DNA from 4 places in the Pseudoduganella sp. R-43 genome. Region 1 is predicted to be linked to each of the others. Evidence: riboswitches for the same ligand, from Rfam matches in the RefSeq annotation. Region 1 holds a riboswitch; each other region holds the start of a gene.
The links. A riboswitch is a leader RNA that binds a small molecule or an ion and turns the genes downstream of it on or off. The one in region 1 is predicted to bind cobalamin.

Region 1 (5,056 bases):
GGCACGCCAATGACCGCCCTGGTGGTCGAAAAATTCAAACTCCGAGGCGTGGACAACCGCAATGTCACCGTCTCAATCGCAAGGAAGAATCCATGAACGCTCCATTCGAACAACCTGCTTCTGCGGGAAAGATCATGCTGGTCGGGATTGGTCCCGGCAGCGTGGACCACATGACGCAACGCGCCCGCGACGCTATCGCCGAGGCGGACGTGGTGATCGGCTACGTCACCTACATCAAGCTGGTGGCCGACCTCATTGAAGGCAAGGAGATCATCCGCAAATCGATGACGGAAGAACTGGACCGCGCCGTCAGCGCACTCGAAGCCGCGCGCGCCGGCAAGAAGGTGGCCCTGATTTCGTCCGGCGACGCCGGCGTATACGGCATGGCCGGTCCGACCTACGAAGTGCTGTTCCAGTCCGGCTGGACCCCGGAAGACCCGGTGCAAGTGGAGATCATCCCCGGCGCATCGGCCCTGAACAGCTGCGCGGCCCTGGTCGGCGCACCGCTGACCCACGACTTCTGCGCGATTTCGCTGTCCGACCTGCTGACGCCCTGGCCGACCATTGCCCGCCGCCTGGATGCGGTGGCGATGGCGGACTTCGTTGTGGCGCTGTACAACCCGAAAAGCGGCCGCCGCACACGCCAGATCGTCGAAGCGCAGCGACTGTTCCTGCGCCACCGCCGTGCCGACACACCAGTTGCCATCGTCAAGAGCGCCTACCGCCGCCGCGAAAATATTGTCTTCACCACCCTCGACAGCATGGCCGACGCCGACATTGGCATGCTCAGCACTGTCCTGATTGGCAACAGCAACACCTTCGTGCGCAACGGCCTGATGGTAACGCCGCGCGGCTACGCCAACAAGTACGACATGCAAGAGGGTGGCGCGACGCGCGAAGGTGAGCGTGCAGGCCGTTCCCTGTCGACAGGCCTGCTGGGATGGCTCGATACGCTGCGCGCCGAACACGAAGCCGGTGCCAGCATTGAAGAACTGGCAGCGCAGTACCGACTGCCCGCCGACTATATCCGCGCCACGCTCGACGAGCCGTGGGAAGCCGAGACCAGCACCGAAGCGGAAGGGAGCGAAGCATGAGCGACACCCCGGTAAAACCAAAGATCAGCAGCTACCACCGCCACCTGCTGATTTGCACCGGCCCGCGCTGCACTGCCGACGGCCAGTCGCAGGCCCTGTTCGACAGCCTGGGCGACAAGTTCAAGGCCGCGGGGCTGAATGAGGGCGAGCTGCGCGTGAAACGCAGCCGGGTAAGCTGCTTTGCGGCCTGCAAGGGCGGCCCGATCGTCTGCGTCCAGCCGGACGGCACCTGGTACTACAATGTCACTCCCGAGAACATGGACCGCATCATCGACCAGCACCTGTGCAATGGACAGGCCGTTGAGGAAATCGTGTTCCATCAACAGTGAGAGTAGAAGTGCAAAGCAGTTTTGACCAGGCAGCGATTGATGCCGTTTATCGTGTAATTGCCGAACGGCGCGACGTGCGCCACTTCGTACCTGGTGCAATCGATGAAGACCTCCTCATGCGCCTGTTAGCAGCGGCCCACCAGGCGCCAAGTGTCGGCCTGATGCAGCCCTGGCGCTTCATCCGCATCGAGAGCCCCGAGCTGCGCGAGCAGATGTATCGGCTGGTTGACGAAGAGCGCCGGGCCACCGGCGCCGCTCTTGGCGACCGCAACGAAGAGTTCATGCGGCTGAAGGTCGAAGGCATCCGTGACTGCGGCGAAGTGCTGGTGGCAGCCCTGATGGACCATCGCGAAAAGCACATCTTCGGCCGCCGCACCTTGCCCGAAATGGACCTGGCCTCGGCAGCCTGCGCTATCCAGAACATGTGGCTGGCCGCCCGCGTGGAAGGCCTTGGCATGGGTTGGGTCTCGCTGTTCGACCCGCTCAAGCTGGCTGCCTTGCTGGGCATTCCTGAAGGCGGCAAGCCGGTCGCCATCATCTGCCTCGGGCACGTCGCCGGCTTTTATCCCAAGCCGATGCTGGAACTCGAAGGATGGGCCATGCGCGGCAAGCTGGCCGACCTGGTTTATACCGACAGGTGGCAGGATAACAACAGTGCATAGCGTATAATCGCCGCCGTTTGGTGCCTCGCGCGCGTTCAAGCGTGCAGTTAAACGGGAAACACATGGCCGTGCTGGTTCAGCCGGCAGGCCAGGGTGTGCTGCCCCCGCAACGGTAAGCAAGCATCGTTCTCCAACGAAGGCCGTCTACACAAGCCACTGTGCGCAAGCATGGGAAGGCAAGACGGTTTGCCTTGCCAGCCCGGATACCGGCCAGACAGGTGGTGCACGCATCGGCGACGATGCGCGCGCTGTTCGGTCGCGCTCACGGGGAGGTGGGCGGGATTGCCGATTCAAACATCCATAATGAAAAAGAAACTGATCCCCATGGTCGCGGGGGCCTTGTGCGCTGTCGCGCAGGCACAAGAGCAAGAGACACCAGCCAGGGTGTACGTCGTTGGCCATCACTATGACAATGGCATTCGCACTTCCGACGCTGCCAGCGAAGGAACCATCACTTCGGCACTGATCGCCAACCGGCCTGCATTGCGGCCCGGCGAGATCCTTGAATTCGTGCCGGGCATGATCGTCACCCAGCACAGCGGCGACGGCAAGGCGAACCAGTACTACCTGCGCGGCTTCAACCTGGACCACGGTACCGACTTCGCCACCTTCGTCGACGGCATGCCGGTCAATATGCGCACGCACGGCCACGGCCAGGGCTATACGGACCTGAATTTCCTGATTCCAGAACTGGTTGGCCGCATCCGCTACCGCAAAGGCCCCTATTACGCAGACGAAGGCGATTTTGCATCGGCCGGCGCCGCGCATATGGGCCTGTCTGATAAGCTGAACGAAAATTTTGCATCGCTGACCGTCGGCGCGGATAACTATCGCCGCGGCGTAGTGGCGAATTCCACCGAGGTTGGCAACGGCAACCTGCTGTATGCACTCGATTTCGGCCACAACGACGGCCCTTGGCAGATGCCGGAAGCGTTCCACAAATCGACGGGTGTGCTGCGATACAGTTCGGGCAACAGCGCGGAGCGTTTCAGCATTACCGGCATGGCGTACAAGGCCGGCTGGCACGCGACCAGCCAGATCCCGCTGCGCGCGGTACAGGACGGACGGCTGGATGAATTCGGTGCGGCCGATCCGAGCGACGGCGGCCGCACCGCGCGCTACAGCCTTTCCGCCGAGTGGCGCAAGCGCGCGGGCGACACGCTGACGGAGGCGCACGCCTATCTGGTACGCAACGATCTCTCGCTGTACAACGACGTCACCTATTTCCTCGACGATCCGGTCAACGGCGACCAGGTGCTGCAGACGGAACGCCGCAAGATGACGGGTTTCGACCTGACCCAAACCTGGTTCGGTCAACTCGGCCAACGCTCGATGGAGAACAACATCGGCGTGCAGGGGCGCTTCGACCGCATTGCGCCAGTCGGGCTGTACGCAACGACGCAGCAGCAGGTGCGGCACCCGATCGCCGAATCGCGTGTTACCGAAGCGAGCATGGCCGCATGGTTCCAGAACACAGTGCAGTGGACGGACTGGCTGCGCTCCATTGCCGGCGTCCGCTACGACAGCTACCGCTTCAATGTCGGCAGCTCTATCGCGGAGAACAGCGGGAAGGTGAACGATCACATTGCATCACCCAAGATCTCCCTTGTGCTCGGGCCCTGGAGCAAGACGGAGTTCTTTGTGAACTACGGAGAAGGCTTCCACAGCAACGATGCGCGCGGTACCACGGCACGCCTGTCGCCACGCGAACGCGAGCCTGTCGATCCTGTCACGCCGCTGGTGAAAACGCGCGGTGCGGAAGTCGGCGCCCGCAGCGAGTTCGTGACCGGCCTGCAAAGCTCGGTCGCACTGTGGCGCCTGCGTTCCGGGTCCGAACTGGTATTTTCCGGCGATGCCGGCGACACGGCGCCGAGCCGAGCCAGCAAGCGTTCCGGCGTCGAGTGGAACAATCACTACGCCGCGACCAAGCACCTGCTGCTGGACTTCGACCTGGCCTATTCGCGTGCGCGCTACACCGAGTTCGACGCCGCCGGCGACCGTGTGCCGGGCGCTGTCGAGAAGGTGGCTTCGTTTGGCGCAACGCTGAACGACATCGGCCCATGGTCCGGCGCGTTCCAGCTGCGCTATTTCGGTCCGCGGCCGCTGATGGAGGACAACAGCGTTCGCTCGTCCAGCACGGCTATCGCCTACTTGCGCACCAGCTATCGCTTCGACCGCCGCTGGCAGCTGACGGCCGACGTGTTCAACCTGTTTGACCGCAAGGCGAGTGATGTCGACTACTACTACGCCTCACGCCTCGCGGGCGAACCGGCAGAAGGCGTGTCCGACATCCACTTTCACCCCGGCGAACCGCGCACGGTGCGTTTGACTTTGCGCGCCGTGTTCTGATCCGCCAGCCCGGCCAGATATGCGCACAGCATATCGGCCAGGCCGCCAGCGTAAGCCTTGATCTCCTTATCGGTACGGGGTTCCTGGGAAAACTGCTGGCCGACGGCGCTGAGAGTATCCATCACCAGGTCGCTTGCCAAGGTACGCTCCGCATTGGTGGCATTGGGCAGCACCTGGTCGATAAAAGTCCGGAACATCCGATCGCCGGAGGCTTTGGTTTCGATGGCCTCTGGCGCGTCGCGGTAAAGCGGCGCCGCGTCGTTCAGGGCCGTACGCACCGACGCTTCTTCACATTCCGAGCGCACAAAGGCATACACCAGCTTACGCAAGCGCTCCAGCGGCGGCTTCGCTGCATCCTGCAGGATATCCGACAGCATGGCCGACGTTTGCTGCCACTCGTCGCTTTGCAGGCGAAACAGGATCGAAGCCTTGTTGGGGAAGTACTGGTAGATCGAGCCCACGCTCACGCCCGCGCGCTCCGCCACGCGCGTTGTGGTGAAGCGGCGGGCGCCTTCTTTCGCCAAAACCTGAATAGCTGCCTGCAGAATTGCGCTGACGAGGTCATTTGAGCGGGCCTGTTTTGGCCTTCTTCGCGAGGAAACACGGGCGTTTTTGCTATCGG
Region 2 (5,056 bases), 430 kb from region 1:
GATGTGACCTGGCAGATGGTGGAGAACTTCCTGGCCGGCGGCGCCGCCATCAATGTCTTCGCGCGCCAGAACGGCTGCGCGCTGAAAGTGGTGGATGCGGGCGTCAAGCATGATTTCGGGACGCGCGAAGGCCTGGTTAACCGCAAGATCGCCCCAGGCACCGCCAATTTTGCGCAACAGCCGGCCATGTCGGTGCAGCAGTGCATGGAGGCGATCGAGTGCGGCATGGACCTGGTGGCCGAGCTGCCGGGCAATGTGCTGGGCTTCGGCGAAATGGGGATCGGCAATACCACCGCCGCCGCCGCGCTGATGCATCGCCTGACCGGCATTCCGGTCGCCGATTGCGTTGGTGCCGGCACCGGCCTGGCGCCGGAAGGCGTGCTGCACAAGCAGCACGTGATCGAAGCCGCCATGGCCCTGCACGCCGATGCGCAGGGCGGGCTGCAGGCGCTGGCTGCTTTCGGCGGCCTGGAAATTGCGATGATGGTCGGCGCCATGCTGAAGGCAGCCGAACGGCGCATGGTGCTGCTGGTTGACGGCTTTATCGTCACCAGCGCCCTGCTGGTCGCGTCGCGCGTGCAGCCGGCGGTGCTGGATTACTGCGTGTTCTCGCATTGCTCCGACGAGAATGGCCACAAGCGCATGCTGGACTTCCTTGGCGGCCGCCCGCTGCTGAACCTCGGTTTGCGCCTGGGCGAAGGCACAGGCGCCGCGCTGGCCGTGCCGCTGCTGCATGCCGCCGTCAACTTCCTGAACCAGATGGCGACTTTCGAGTCGGCCCAGGTCAGCGAGAAGTCCGAGTAAGCGCCCATGCAGCAGTTGCGCCTGTTCTTCATCGCACTGCAATTCTTCACGCGCCTGCCTATTCCTCGCTGGGTCGGTTTCGAGCCGGCCTGGCTGCACCATGCCTCGCGCTACTTCCCTGCCGTGGGACTGGTGGTGGCGGCGATTGCGGGCGGAGTGTACGCGGCGGCGGCGCTGGTGCTGCCGCCGCTGCTTGCCGTGCTGCTTTCCACGGCCGCCGGCATCTATGCCACCGGAGCCTTCCACGAGGACGGTTTTGCCGATAGCTGCGATGGCCTGGGCGGCGGTCACACGCGCGAGCGCGTGCTGGAGATCATGAAGGATTCGCGCATCGGCGCGTATGGAGCCATCGGCATCGGCCTGATGCTGGCAACCAAGGTGGCGGCGCTGGCCAGCATGCCGAAGCTGGCGGTGCTTGGCGCCCTGCTGGCGGCCCATCCGCTGTCGCGCCTCATGGCCTGTTCGCTGATCTGGCGCATGGAGTATGCGCGCGCGGAGGGCAAGGCCAAGCCGCTGGCGCAGGAAATGCGCGGCGGCGAGTTCGCCATCGCGACGCTGACGGCCGCGCTGCCCGCGGCGGGCGCGCTGGTCGTGGGCTGGCTGCCGCCGGCTGCATTGGGCGCCGGCCTGGCCGGCATGCTGCTGGCGACGCTCTGCCTGGCGCGCAAGTTCCGGCAACGCCTGGGCGGCTATACCGGCGACTGCCTTGGCGCTGTCCAGCAATTGACCGAAGCCGTGTTCTACGTCGCGGCACTGGCTTGCATGTGGAACTGATCCTCGTCCGCCATCCGCAGCCCGATGTCGCGCCCGGCCTGTGCTACGGCAGCAGCGACATTCCGGCAGCAGCGGACGCCCTGGCCGCCGGCCACGCCGCCCTGGCGCCGCAACTGGCCAGCGCCCTCGCCCGCGGCTACCGCCTGTACTCCAGCCCCCTGCGGCGCTGCACGGCCCTGGCCTCCCTGCTGGGCGCCTTCACGTCCGACCCGCGCCTGGTGGAAATGGATTTCGGCGCCTGGGAGCTGCGCAGCTGGCCCGACGTCGCGCGCGCCGAGGTCGATGCCTGGGCCGCCGACCTGCTCGATTACCGCCCTGGCGGCGGAGAAACCGTGCGCGAGGTGGCGCGCCGCGTGCAGTCCTTCCTCGATGAGTTGCAGCACGACGCCATTGTCGTCTGCCACGCCGGCACCATGCGCCTGATGGCGGCCATCGCCGCCGGTGAGCCCTTGCAGCAGGCGGCCGCCAGGCCAAACCACATCAAGTATTGCGGGATCCTTCGCTTGTCCTGGCCAGCCAAGTCCGTATAATGGCGGGGTTTTGGTGCCCGCAATCGAATTCTCGAATGCAGTTAAACGGGAAACACGGCGCTGTCCCTGACAGCCAACGTGTGCTGCCCCCGCAACGGTAAGCAAGTGCCGCCTTCAATGTGCGGCAGCGACCTCCCGGCCACTGTGCGCAAGCATGGGAAGGCCAGGCCGCCAGACTTGCCAGCCCGGATACCGGCCAGACCAGGTGGGAACGCGCCCTGCGCCCGTTCCTGTTCATGCCGGCTTACGGGGACGTGGGCCGGCGGCTCGTTACGAAAGTTGTCATGTCCTTTCCCCTTACCCGGCAAGCGGCCATCGCGTCGCTGGCACTGGCCGTTGCCGCACCTGCCGTCGAAGCACAAACCCAGGCTGCCGTACTGAATTCCGTGCTGATCACCGCCACCCGCACGCCGCAAGCAGCACGCGACATCATCAGCGACACGCTCAGCATCGGCCCAGAGGAAATCGCGCGCAGCGGCGCCGGCTCCATCACCGAACTGCTGCAGCGCCAGCGCGGCATCGAAGTGAGCCGCAACGGCGGACCGGGCACCAATGCCAGCGTGTTCCTGCGCGGCTCCAACGGCAACCAGGTCATCGTCCTGATCGACGGCGTACGCATCGGCTCCGCCAGCAGCGGCGCGGCCGCCTGGAATGCCATTCCGCTGTCCGCCGTCGACCATATCGAAGTCGTGTACGGCCCGTTGAGCACCCTGTACGGCGCCGATGCCATCGGCGGCGTGGTGCAGATCTTCACGAAGAATGGCCACGGCAGCCCGGCGATCGATGCCGGCGTATTGGCAGGCACTTACGGCACCCGATCCGGCACCGCAGGCATTGCCGGCAGCGCCGGCGCCTTCAACTATGCCCTCAGCGCGGGCAAGGAACGCTCCGGCGGCTTCTCCGCCACACTGCCGGCCAGCTCCAGCTACAACAGCGATGACGACGGCTACGACCGCAAGCACGCCAACGGCCAACTGGCCTGGCAGGTCGCGCCCGGCCACGAGCTGGGCGTGCAGTTCCTGCATAGCGACCAGGAAGCGGATTACGATAGCGGCACCAAGGTGCGCGCCTGGAGCACGCAGAAGCTCGACACCGCCGCGCTTTACTCGCGCAACCGCCTGAGCGACGCCTGGCAGATGACGACGCAAGCCGCGCAATCGCGCGACAAGTCCGGCAGCTTTGCCGCCACCGCCAGCCAGATCGATACCAAGCAGACCCAGTTCAGTTGGCAGAACGATATCGCGCTGGGCACCGACAGCCTGCAGCTGCTGGCCGAACACCGCAAGGAAGAAATCGAATCCAACACCGCCGCCCTGGTGCGTGAGCGCAGCACCACTTCCTGGGCCGCCAGCTACAACATGAAGCGCGGCGACCACCTGCTGGCCGCCGCCGCCCGCAACGACGACAGCTCGCAGTATGGTTCGAAGAGTACCGGCTCGCTGGGCTACGGCTACCGCATCACGCCGGGCCTGCGCGTCAACGCCAGCTACGGCACCAGCTTCCGCGCGCCGACGTTCAATGAGCTGTACTACCCCGGCTACGGCCTGCCGGCCAATCGCCCGGAAGAAGGCCGCAACCGCGAAATAGGCGTCCACTTCGAACAGGGCGGCACAGCGCTGGGCGCCGTGGCATACCGCAACAAGCTGACCGACCTGCTGGTGAACATCGCCCCTTGTCCGCTGCCCGGCTTCCGCTTTGGCTGCGCCTACAACGTCAACCAGGCCACGCTGGAAGGCATCTCCCTGTCGGCACGCCAGCAGCTGGGCAGCAATTTCACGCTGTCCGCGAGCGCCGACCTGCAGAACCCGCAGGACGACATCAGCGGCAAGCTGCTGGTGCGCCGCGCCAAGCGCCACGGCAACCTAGCGCTGGAATATACTGCGGGCAGCCTGAGTACCGGCGCCGAGTGGCAGCTTTCCGGCTACCGTTTCGACGATACGGCCAACCGCAACCGCCTGGGCGGCTACGGCTTGCTGAACCTGTATGCGGCCTGGGAATTCGACCGTTCCTGGACTGCCACCCTGCGCTGGAACAACGTGGCCGGCAAACACTATGAACTGGCGCGCAATTACGCCACCGCCGGTTCCACCGTGTATGCCGGCCTGCGCTTCAGCTACAAATAAATGAGATAAGCTGCCCGCTATGCATCCACTTTCCGCCAACCTGCGCATGCGCGCCGTCACCGTCATCATCCTGCTGGTGCTGTTATCGCTGGCCAGCCTGGTTGCTGCCGGCATGATCGGTTCGGTCAGCATCCCGCTGGGCGACATGCCTGGCGCGCTGCGGGAGTTCATCAGCGGGCAACCGACCTCATTGCCTGGCCACCTGCTAGGCCTGCGCGCCGAACGCGCGGCGACGGCGTTTGTCACCGGCGCTTCCCTGTCGCTGGCCGGCGTGATGATGCAGGCCTTGCTGCGCAATCCGCTGGCCGACCCTTATGTGCTGGGCATTTCGTCCGGCGCATCGGTTGGCGCACTGGCGGCATTGCTGTTCATGTGCGCGGCGTGGATGGTGGATGCCGCCTCCTTCGCCGGCGCGGTCGTGGTATCGATGATGCTGTACTTCCTGGCGCGGCGCGACCTGCGCGGTGGCACCGCCGCGGAAGGCGGCACTGCCCTGCTGCTATTGACCGGGGTGATCCTGTCTTCGGGCTGCATCGCCCTGGTCACCCTGATGCTGTCGATTGCGCCGGAAAGCCGCCTGCGCACCATGGTTTTCTGGCTGATCGGCGACCTGTCCGGTTCCCCGATCCGCTGGCTGCCGTGGATTGTGCTGGCCGGCGGGATGGCGTTCGCCCTGCGCGCTGCACGTTCGCTGAACGTGATGGCGCTGCATGCGGAAGCGGCAGCCACCCTGGGCATCCGCGTGAGCGCGCTGCGCAAGGGCCTGTTCTTCTGTTCCGGCCTGCTGACCGCCAGTGCTGTAACAACGGCGGGCAGCATCGGCTT
Region 3 (5,056 bases), 720 kb from region 1:
TTATGATGTGCACTGCTCTTATCGCAAGGAACGAGGTATGGATCGGTTTCTGTGGACGCCTGGGAACGGGATTGACACGCTGGCCTTAGGCCGCTTGCGGGCGCATTTTCCAAAGCCGGCCGCTCCGATGGGCGAGGCCTGGTTCATGGGGGCCGAAAGGCGAATGTTCAGTGACTTGCTGGGAAACCTGGACGAGATTGCAGTGCGCGAACTGCAGGAATGTTTTGCTGAAATCGCCAGCGGTACCCGGTCATTCGGTCCGATGGAGGAATGGAAAACCTGGTACCACTACCTGCTTGCGGCGCTCCTGCCGCGCAGCCATGAGGCATGTTTTTCCTACCTGCTGGAATCGTTGATGACTGGGTTTATGGCCATTTACCCGAACGGCGTCTCTCGGGAGCCATACGAAGGCTTTCGGGAAGATGTGCTGCTAACCCTGGGACGGTGCATGATGGATGGCATGTGCTGGAACGGCACCGACATCGCTATCGGGAATATTCTGCGTCAATCAAACGACAACCCGAACCGTGTCTGGCTCTGGTGGGATGCCAGTGGAGATTTCTCCGCTTCGATGTTCTTCTGCCTGAAATATCTGCCTGAGTCTTTAGTCGAGCCTTGGCTGCGTTCCGTGTTCGATATCCCCTCACCGCACTGGCGCGCGCAGGTCGTCGTCTGGCTGGTTGGTGCGCATGGGATCCTGAACGACACAATGCGGTGGCCATCTGAATTTTCGCTGGAAGCCCGACCATACATCGGTTGGGAATGGAGTCATTGTCTCGAGGCCCGGCTGACGGTTGTAGACGACAGCGGCGCGCCGCCGGTAGCGGCGCTTGTCCCTGAGGCTGCCCGAACGGCAACGCTGGACGTGGTTCGATCGTACTTCAGCGAAGATCGATTCCTGGAATGGGTCACTTGCATTGCGACTGTTCCATATCTGGAAGCGGAACTGGCTGAAATTCCTTCGACATTCGCAACGCTCTACGTTCGCTAGCGGCTCACGGACAGGTTTCGCGTTCCAGCACCGCGAGCCACGTCATCGCCTGTTCCCGACTCTCGCCGCACATTTCGGCCGAAGGCTGCAGGCCGCCGCAGAAGGCCGGGCGTTCCGGCTTGCCGAAGATCTTGCAACGGTTATCGTCGCCCAATTGGACGCAGCGCACCCCGGCCGGTTTGCCGTTCGGCATTCCGGGAATCGGGGACGTAATCGAGGGCGCCGTGCAGCAGGCGCCACAGGCTGGGCGGCATTGGAAACTCATGGTGGGCCAGTATTTTACAGCTTCGGCCAACCCAGCCAGCGCATGGCCTGCTCGCGCGACTCACCGCACACTGCTTCGTCGGCCCTGAATTCCACGCACACGAGGGGGCGTTCGGGCAAGCCATACAGCTTGCAGCGCATGTGCGAATCGAGCTGGATGCAGGGCACGCCTGCCGGTTTGCCTTCAGGCATGCCGGGAATCGGGCTGGAGATCGCGGGCGCCGTACAGCAGGCGCCGCATTGTGGACGGCACGGGATCGGGGTGCGGTTCACAGCCGTGCGGGCGGCTTTGCCTTGCTAATGGATAACGTGGTGCGTGCGGCCGCCGAAGGCCTTGAGGGCGTCGGACAGCGACACTTCAATCTGTCCCAGGTGGGCGTCAGCCAGCACCCAGGGCTCGCCGTCCGCGGCATGGCGCTTGGCCACTTCACGTTCGACCATGGCCGCCATGCGCTCATGCAGCACTTGCTGGTAGCGCGGCGAATCCGGATTCCCAGCCTGGGCACGGGCATACATATCGGCCCCTTCCCAGAGTTCCTGGATGCGCTCATCCGCAAGTCCGGAGGCGGCTGCCAGGACTTGTAATGTTGTCTTGTTATGCATTTTTACTCTCCCAGACACGTTCTTTGACGCGTACTTAGCAGTAAATACCTAATTCTCACGAATTACCAATCATTTCTAAGAAGTGGATCTTTATAACAACAGTCGTTGCTCTTCTGGCTAGATTGTTGGCCAAGTGCAGTCTGTTAGAATGACGCACGTTATGTGATTGGTGCCTTCCTGCAAGCCTGCCGGGAGGTGAAACGGGAAGCCGGTGCCGCGCGGGATAGCCATCTTGCGCCAGTCCGGCGCAGCCCCCGCTGCTGTAAGCCGGACGAAGCTGACCAACGCCACTGTGCATCGCACGGGAAGGCCAGGCCAGCGGAGGAAGAAGGCGAGCCAGAAGACCGGCCGGTCACTTTTGATTGTGCGAAGCCCGGGGTGTGGTTTTGCGTGCTCGGAATCCTGCTGTGCCTACCACTACCTTTGCCCGGACCATTGTGGTCCTGCTATGTGCGTTCGCTTGCGCGCGTGCCAACGCCGCCGTGCTGTTTGCCATCGTGACCGAACGCGCTGCGCCTGTCGCCATCGAGGCGGCCCATCGCCACCTGGCCGGCCATCCCCAGGACCGTATCGTGTTGCGCACGCCCGCGCAATGGATGGCGGCCGACGACAAGCAAGCCGCCCAGTGGCTGGCGCAGGCGGACAGCATCCTGGCCGTATCGCTGTTCGGCGACCCGGCCCGGCGCCTGAAGGAATTCTTGCCGCGCCATGCCCGCCCGCAGGCCAGCGTGCTGGCCATGAATGGCGAGGCCACGCTTAGCCTGCTGTCGCGCGGACGGCAGGGCAGCTTGCAGGGCTTTTCGCCTGAAACGCTGCGCCAGCTCTCGACCGAGCAGCCGCCGGAAGCGGCACTGCAGGCAGCCAGGGCGCGACCGGCGGCAGGCCAGTGGCTGGCTGCGCGCCAGGTCTGGCAGGCCGGTGGCCGCGACAACACGGCAGCGCTGCTTGCGCACCTGCTCGACCCCTCGCGCGCCCTGGCCGAGCCGCAGCCGGAACCGACGCTGCGCCTGCGCGCCGGCCAGCGCGAACTGCACGACGCGGCGGCATGGGGCAGGGCGGCGCAGCTAGGCCTGCAGGCGCGTCCTACCGTGGTAGTGCTGGACCTGTCGAACATGGATGGCACGGTGCCCGATGCCGTCTGCAAGCAAGTCGAACGCATTGGCCAGCAATGCGTGCAGGTGCTGCCGCGCTGGGGCGGCGCCTCGCGCGAGGCGCTTGAGCGCTTGCCGGAACTGATTGCGCCTGCCGTGCCGGCCGCCATGGTGGTGCTGCAGGACTTTGTGGTGGGCGCCGCCGAAGGGCGCGAAGCCGTCAGCGAGGCATTCAAGAAGCTCGATATCCCGCTGTTCAAGGCGATCCGGCTGTCCGACCGCACCGCCATGCAATGGCGCTTGTCGCCGGACGGCTTGCCGCCTGATTCGGTGCAGTACCGCGTGGCGCTACCCGAGCTGCAGGGCATCGGCCAGCCCATCGTGGTGGCGGCACTGGGCGAGCCGCAGCGCGACAAGCTGACCGGCATCGAGAATCGCCCGCCGGTAGTACTGGCGGCGGAAGCGGAGCGCCTGGCTGCGCGCGTCGAGCGCTGGCTGGCCTTGCGCGCCAAATCCAACCGCGACAAGCGCGTGGCGCTGGTGTACTACAATCACCCGCCGGGCCGCCAGAACATCGGCGCCGACAACCTTGATGTGCCGGCTTCGCTGTTCGACATGCTGCACGCCCTGAAGGACGCCGGCTACACGGTCGGCGAATTGCCGGCCACGCCGGAAGCGCTGCTTGACCGCATCATGGCGCACGGCGTCAACCTGCCTGAGGACCGCGGCGCCTTGCGTGAACTGGCGGGCTCCGTGAACAGCGTCAGCGCCGCCGATTATGCGAAGTGGTTCGCGACGCTGTCGCCGCGCGTGCAGGGAGAAATGACCAGCGGCCTGCTGGGCCGCTTGCACGCCGACGTGCTGGAAGCGGAAGCTGCCGGCGAATGGGCACTCGGCCGCAAGCAGGCGGAAGTCGTGATCAAGGAACTGCAGCACCTGGTGGAGGGCGCCGATCATCCGCAGCGCGAGGCGGCGATCCGCGACCTGGCTGCGCTGTCCGATGGCTATGCGGGCTGCCTGCAGGCGAAGGCGCCGCGCCGCTGCGCTGCGCTGGAGCCGCTGCGACGCCGGGTCGCGTCCTACGGCATCGAGGGCTTGAAGGGCTGGGGGCCTGCACCGGGCAAGATCATGGTCGACAGCGGCAAGCTGCTGGTGCCGGGCATCCAGTTCGGCAACGTGTTCATCGGACCACAGCCGCCGCGCGGCTGGGAAGTGGACGAAGAGCTGCTGCATGCGAATACCAGCGTGCCGCCCCCGCACCAGTACCTGGCCTTCTACCACTGGCTGCGCGACCGCTTCAAGGCCGATGCGCTGGTGCATATCGGCCGCCACTCGACCTATGAGTTCTTGCCGGGGAAGGCGGTCGGACTTTCGGCCGACGACTTTCCCAGCCTGATCGCGGGCGACCTGCCCGGCATCTATCCCTATATCGTGGACGGCGTCGGCGAAGGCACGCAGGCCAAGCGGCGCGGCCTGGCGGTGATGGTTGACCACCTGACGCCGCCGCTGGCGTCCACGCCGCTGTACGACGAACTGCTGTCGCTGCGCCAGATTGTGGAGAGCTACGAGGCAGCCAGCTCCGACACGCTGAAGGCCAAGGCGGCGCAGCTGATGCGCGAGCGCGTTGTGGCCCTGAACCTGAAGGCGGAACTGGAAGCGTCGATGGCCGACGTGCTGGCCGTGCGCGGCATCGGCTTCGACGCGGCCGACGACGACCTGCTGGCGCACGAAGTGGGCCACTACCTGACAAAGCTGCAGGAAAAGTTCATGCCGCACGGCCTGCACATCTTCGGGCGTCCGTGGAAGCGGGACTCCATCGACCTGATGCTGGAATCGATGAAGAAGGGCGGCATCGACGATCCTGAGGTTGCGCGCAAGCTGGCTGCGTCGCCGCTCAATGAAATGCGCGCGCTGCTGGCGGGCCTGGATGGCCGCTTCATCGAACCGGGCAAGGGCAACGATCCCCTGCGCTCGCCGGAAGCGCTGCCGACCGGCCGCAATTTCCATGCGGTCGATGGCGATATCCTGCCGACCAGAATCGGCTACCAGATGGGCTCCAGCCTGGCGGCCAAGGCTGCGGCGCGTGAGCATTCCGATGCGGGCAGCG
Region 4 (5,056 bases), 1.9 Mb from region 1:
TACGTCCCCATTTTTTTATTTCTGGGGCTTGGTGTGCTTCATTGCGTAGACCAGGTGCTGCCACCAGTGCTCGCGTGACTGCACGCTCAGCATGCACTGGCGGTCGATCTCTTCCTTGAAGACGCGGTCGCGGCATTGCATATTGGCCAGCGCATTGCGCTGGTTTTCGGCATTCACCACGGCCACCACGAGCCAGAACACCAGCCCGGACAACAGGACCACCAGCGTCCAGGCAAAATGGTTGACCCAGGTGCGCTGCACCAGGCCGGCCTCGTCAGGGGCCGACTCCCGGAACGCACGCATCACGCCTTCTTCACGTTGATCCATGTCTTACTTCTTGGTCGCTGCAGCCTTGGCTACCAGGTAGTCCGCAACTGCCAGGGCGGCTGCCTGGGACTGGTCTTCCGGCTGGCCTGGACGACCGGCCATTGATGGGGAAGTCACGTAACGGCCATCGATCACCAGGGTTGGCGCACTGTCCACCTTGTACTGGGCGATGATGGTCTCCATGCGCTTCATTTTAGACTCGACGCTGAAGGATTTGTAGACGCTTTCGTACTTGGCCTTGTCGACGCCGGCGCTTACCACCACGGCGGTCACGTCGTCCTCGCGCATCAGGCGCTTGTGCTCTTTGTGGATGGCGTCAAACAGCTTCTGGCTGGCTGGTTCCAGCGTGCCCATGGTTTCCAGGGTGACGTAGGCGCGTGCCAGCACGTCTTTTTCACCGCGGGCAAAGTGGATGCGGCGGAAGTGGATCTTGTCGGCGTTCTGCTTGACCCAGGCCGACATGCGCGGTTCGAGCGCATTGCAGTGCGGGCAAGTGAACATGAAGAACTCGACCACCTCGACCTTTTTACCCTGGGCTTCGGTGCGCACCGGGGTGTCGAGAACCGTATAGTCAACGCCTTGTTTCGGCTCGGCGGCATAGGCGCCGGCAGCGGTGAACATCAGGGCGGCAGAAGCAAGCAGCAGTCGCAGCAAACGCATGGTCATCCTTACAGGTAAATGGTAAACGCCGCGAGATTACCATTTTTTGCGCGCCGTGATCAGCCCCGTGGGCCAAAAAGGCGCCAACGGGGCATTTTTAAGCCTGTTTTAAGCGCTTAAAAGTCGTAGCGTGCCGATACTTTCAGTTGACGGCCACTGTTCGGGTAGATGCCTGCGCGGCAGCTGAATGCTTGGCTGAAATGCTCCTTGTCGAACATGTTCAGCGCGGTCACAGCCAGTTCCCATTGGCCGAACTTGCGCGCGTAGCGGCCATCGACCACGGTGTACGCCGGCATGCGGGCGTCGCAGCTGTTGTCGAAATCGCTGCCGTAGCGCTGTTTGCCGACGCGCTGCACGCCGATGTCGGCGCTCTGGCCGTCGGACGGCAGCCAGGCCAGGCGCACGGTCAGGATGTTCTTCGGCACCAGCGCCAGTTCGCGGCCGGCGTTCGGACCGGAGCGGAACTCGGCATCCACCTGCTGGAAGTGGCCCTGCACCTGCCATTCCGGCGCGAAGCGGTAGCTGCCATCGAGCTCGAAGCCCTTGCGCTGGGTTGGCGCCAGGTTGGTGTTGGCGCCGAACATGCCTGCGGTCGGGTCGTAATAGATCTCGTTGTCCAGGTTGTGGCGGAAAATGCGCGCGTCAAGCTTGGCGGCGCCCTGCGCATAACCAAGGCCGATTTCAACATCGTGCGAAGTCTGGGTTTCCAGCGGCTTGTTGGCCTGCGGAGTGAAGCCGTTCTCGTCGGAGTTGGCGACGCGGTAGCTCTGGCCAATCTTGGCCCACGCTGTCAGGCCCGGCGCGGCAAGCATGCTGCCCTGCACTTCCCAGGCGTTGTTGGCTTGCTTCACGCTGTAGGTGGCGGTGGTGAATGGCACTGGATCGATCGAATCCTTGTCGAACAGTTCGCGGCGCACGCCGGCGGCCAGGCGGAATTGCTGCGGGCCGGAGAACTTCATTTCGTCGCGCAGGTAGAAAGCCTTGCTGCGCTGGCTGGCGTCGGCGGCGGAGAAGGACGCGGTGGTGACGCGGTTCCAGCGGCCGAAGTCAAAGCCGGCGACCAGTTCATTCAGCATGCCGTCGAACTGGCCAAGGTGGCGCACGCGCGGCGAGAACTGGGTCTGCTTCGTGTCGTAGGCGGAGCTGGAAACGCCCCATGGACTGAAGTAAGTGGCTTCCGCTTCCTTCTTGCGATGCGACAGCTCCGCAGCCAGGTCGAAAGCGCCTACCTTGTGCTCCCAGGCGGCGGTATAGCGGTCGCTATCGAGCTTGCCGAAATCGTTCGGGGTCAGGGTCTGGCGCGGATTGGCGTTGAATTGCGCTTCCGTCAGGCTGCCGGCGAAGCGCTGGTCCTGGCGCGCGATGTCGGCACGCAGCGAGAAGCTGCCCACGCCGGTGCTGAACTTCACGCCGCCGTTAAGGCGCGACTGCTTGAATTCATTGTTGTCGCGGTAGTTGTCGGAGCGCTGGTGGCCGGCCGACGCGTCGAAGGCAAAGCCGTCGAAGCCCTGTGCCACGCTGGCGCGCACCTCGCCGCTGTCAAACTGGCCCAGCTCAGTGAACATATTGCCGCTGCGCTCGCCGGCTTGCGGGCGCTTGGTGGTGATCTGGATCACGCCGCCGGTGGCGCCTTCGCCATACAGCACGCTGGCGCCGCCGCGCATGATGTCGATGCGCTCCACCATGTCGATCGGAATGGTGGACAGGGTTGCGCTGGACAGCTCGTTTTCGTTCAGGCGCACGCCATCCAGCACAATCACCACGTTCTGGTCGCTGTTGGTGCCGAAGCCACGCAGGTCGAGGCCGAAGTCGGGGCTGCCGGTCAGGCTCTGGCGGCCGTACACGCCGCCGATCTTGCGGATCGCCTGGTTGACGTCGGACACGCCGGCGCGGCGGATGTCGGCCGCGGTGATGGTGGTGGCGCCGATCGGCAGCAGCGACGGATCGCTGGCGAAGCGGGAACCGGAAACGACAACGGTGTTCGATTGGGCTTGGGCCGCTGCGGCAAAGCACAGGGCAACCGCTGCGGCAACGGCGCAGCGCGAAGTGATGAAGGTCATGGCAAATCAGTAGAAAGAGTATCCGCCTGCGTCCCCGCAGCCGGAATCCACAGAAGACGAACCCTGCGCGGGCGCGCTTCCACCTCCCTGGCCGGTATCCGGGCTGGCAAGACTGACCGGGCCACCTTCCTGCAGCAGCAGTGGCTAATTGGCGCGGCCTGCCGTCTCAATGACGGCGCTTGCGTACCGTTGCGGGGGCAGCACATTGCGTTTCCCGTTTAACTGCCTCCATGAACAGGAGGCGGGCACCAAGGCGCCGCCATTATACGCCGGTTAAAGTTGGCATAAAAGTTTGGCAATCGGCCGCCACCCGGGCTATATTTTGGTGTTGCAAAAAACCCAATGGAGTCTTATGCGCATCACTCACCTTTTGGCCGCGGCCGCCCTGTTGGGCGGGGTCGCGGTCCAGGCCAGCCTGTGGGCCGGTGGCGCGACGTCCGCCACCGTGCCGGAAGCCGGTAGCGGCATCGCACTGGCGCCAGCCAAGGCGGCCGCCGTCATGCAGCCCAGCGCTCCCGGCGCCTGGGGCGGCATCCGCACCGGCCAGGAGGCCACGCTGTCCGACCGCGTGGTGGACTACCAGATCGAAGCCAGCCTGGACCCGGTCAAGCACACCATCGACGGCAAGCAGCGCCTGACCTGGCGCAACCGCAGCGCCGAACCGGTGCGCAGCGTCTACCTGCACCTGTACCTGAATGCCTTCCAGAACGGCTACAGCACATTCCACACCGAGGAGCGCAAAACCGGCAGCGGCATTCGCAACAGCGCCCTGAGCAAAGATGGAGAATGGGGCTACACGGAATTGCGCAGCGTGCAGCAAGGCGGCGCCAAGGTGCCGTGGACTTTCGTGCATCCCGACGGCGGCCCGGCGGCCGACCAGACCGTGGTGCGCCTTGACCTGCCGCAGGCTGTCGCAGCGGGCGCCAGCACCACGCTCGATATCGCCTTTTTCGACCAGCTTCCGCGCGTGATGGCGCGCAGCGGCTACTTCGACAGCTTCCACCTGGTGGCGCAATGGTTCCCCAAGATCGCCGTGCTGGAACTGCCGGGCGAACGGGGCGCCACCGCGGTGCGCTGGAACGCGCATGAATACCACGCGGAATCCGAGTATTACGCGGACTTTGGCAGCTATGACGTCAAGCTCACCGTCCCCAGGGAATATACCGTGGGAGCCACCGGCGAACTGCAGGGCGCCCCGCAGGAAAAGGACGGCAAGCTGACCCACCATTTCGTGCAGGGCGACGTGCACGATTTCGCGTGGACCGCCGACAAGCGCACTGCGGCACCGCTGACCGGCACCTGGACCGGGCCCGGCAGCCCGCAAGTGAAGATCACCGTGCTTTATCCGCCGGAATTCGCATCCAACGCGGCGCCTGCCTTGCAGGCCACCAAGGATTCGCTGGACTACTTCTCGAAGACCCTCGGCCCCTATCCGTACAAAACCGTGACTGTGGTCATTCCTCCGCATAACGCCAGCGAAGCGGGCGGCATGGAGTACCCCACCTTCTTCACTGTCGACAACTTTGCCGGCCTGAAGCCGGGCACGTTCGCATCGGCGGCGCTGGATTTCGTCACCATTCACGAATTCGGCCATGGCTACTTCTACGGCATCCTCGCCAGCAACGAGTTCGAAGAGCCGATGCTGGACGAAGGCCTGAACGAGTACTGGAACCAGCGCATGCTGCGCGATACGGGCCGCAAGGCCTACCTCACGACGCCGTTCCTGCGCGCGATCGGATTTGCGCCCACCATCAAGGGCTTCGAGTTCGAACGCCAGGGCACGCCGCGTGACGAGCCATCCGACCCGCTGGGCCAGAATGCCTATACCCGCCTGCAAGGCATTGGCCCGGTGTATTCGCGCACCACACTGGTCATGCACGACCTGGAAGCGCAGCTGGGCAAGGAAACCATGGAGCGCGCCTTCAAGGAGTATTACCGCCGCTGGAAATTCCGCCACCCAAGCGTGGCTGATTTCCGTGAGACGCTGGCAGAAGTCAGCGGCCAGCGCC

Region 2: linked by a shared signal. The riboswitch ahead of ACN9M3_RS30700 (TonB-dependent receptor domain-containing protein) and the one ahead of ACN9M3_RS01600 (TonB-dependent receptor) in region 1 are both predicted to bind cobalamin.
Region 3: linked by a shared signal. The riboswitch ahead of ACN9M3_RS29440 (cobaltochelatase subunit CobN) and the one ahead of ACN9M3_RS01600 (TonB-dependent receptor) in region 1 are both predicted to bind cobalamin.
Region 4: linked by a shared signal. The riboswitch ahead of ACN9M3_RS10225 (TonB-dependent receptor) and the one ahead of ACN9M3_RS01600 (TonB-dependent receptor) in region 1 are both predicted to bind cobalamin.

Annotation. Positions count from the first base shown of each region.
Region 1 is NZ_CP183988.1:342,687-347,742, forward strand. Features, by position in the region: gene ACN9M3_RS01580 (cobalamin biosynthesis protein) at 1-96, shown strand, start outside; gene cobJ (precorrin-3B C(17)-methyltransferase) at 93-1,094, shown strand; gene ACN9M3_RS01590 ((2Fe-2S) ferredoxin domain-containing protein) at 1,091-1,423, shown strand; gene bluB (5,6-dimethylbenzimidazole synthase) at 1,432-2,085, shown strand; cobalamin riboswitch at 2,088-2,314, shown strand; gene ACN9M3_RS01600 (TonB-dependent receptor) at 2,389-4,434, shown strand; gene ACN9M3_RS01605 (TetR family transcriptional regulator) at 4,383-5,056, opposite strand, start outside.
Region 2 is NZ_CP183988.1:6,712,120-6,717,175, forward strand. Features, by position in the region: gene cobT (nicotinate-nucleotide--dimethylbenzimidazole phosphoribosyltransferase) at 1-804, shown strand, start outside; gene ACN9M3_RS30690 (adenosylcobinamide-GDP ribazoletransferase) at 811-1,578, shown strand; gene ACN9M3_RS30695 (histidine phosphatase family protein) at 1,569-2,108, shown strand; cobalamin riboswitch at 2,103-2,323, shown strand; gene ACN9M3_RS30700 (TonB-dependent receptor domain-containing protein) at 2,393-4,231, shown strand; gene ACN9M3_RS30705 (FecCD family ABC transporter permease) at 4,251-5,056, shown strand, end outside.
Region 3 is NZ_CP183988.1:6,427,420-6,432,475, reverse strand. Features, by position in the region: gene ACN9M3_RS29460 (hypothetical protein) at 38-991, shown strand; gene ACN9M3_RS29455 (YkgJ family cysteine cluster protein) at 996-1,256, opposite strand; gene ACN9M3_RS29450 (YkgJ family cysteine cluster protein) at 1,271-1,513, opposite strand; gene ACN9M3_RS29445 (hypothetical protein) at 1,553-1,858, opposite strand; cobalamin riboswitch at 2,009-2,225, shown strand; gene ACN9M3_RS29440 (cobaltochelatase subunit CobN) at 2,266-5,056, shown strand, end outside.
Region 4 is NZ_CP183988.1:2,236,341-2,241,396, reverse strand. Features, by position in the region: gene ACN9M3_RS10235 (hypothetical protein) at 16-327, opposite strand; gene ACN9M3_RS10230 (thiol:disulfide interchange protein DsbA/DsbL) at 331-987, opposite strand; gene ACN9M3_RS10225 (TonB-dependent receptor) at 1,104-3,047, opposite strand; cobalamin riboswitch at 3,120-3,315, opposite strand; gene ACN9M3_RS10220 (M1 family metallopeptidase) at 3,400-5,056, shown strand, end outside.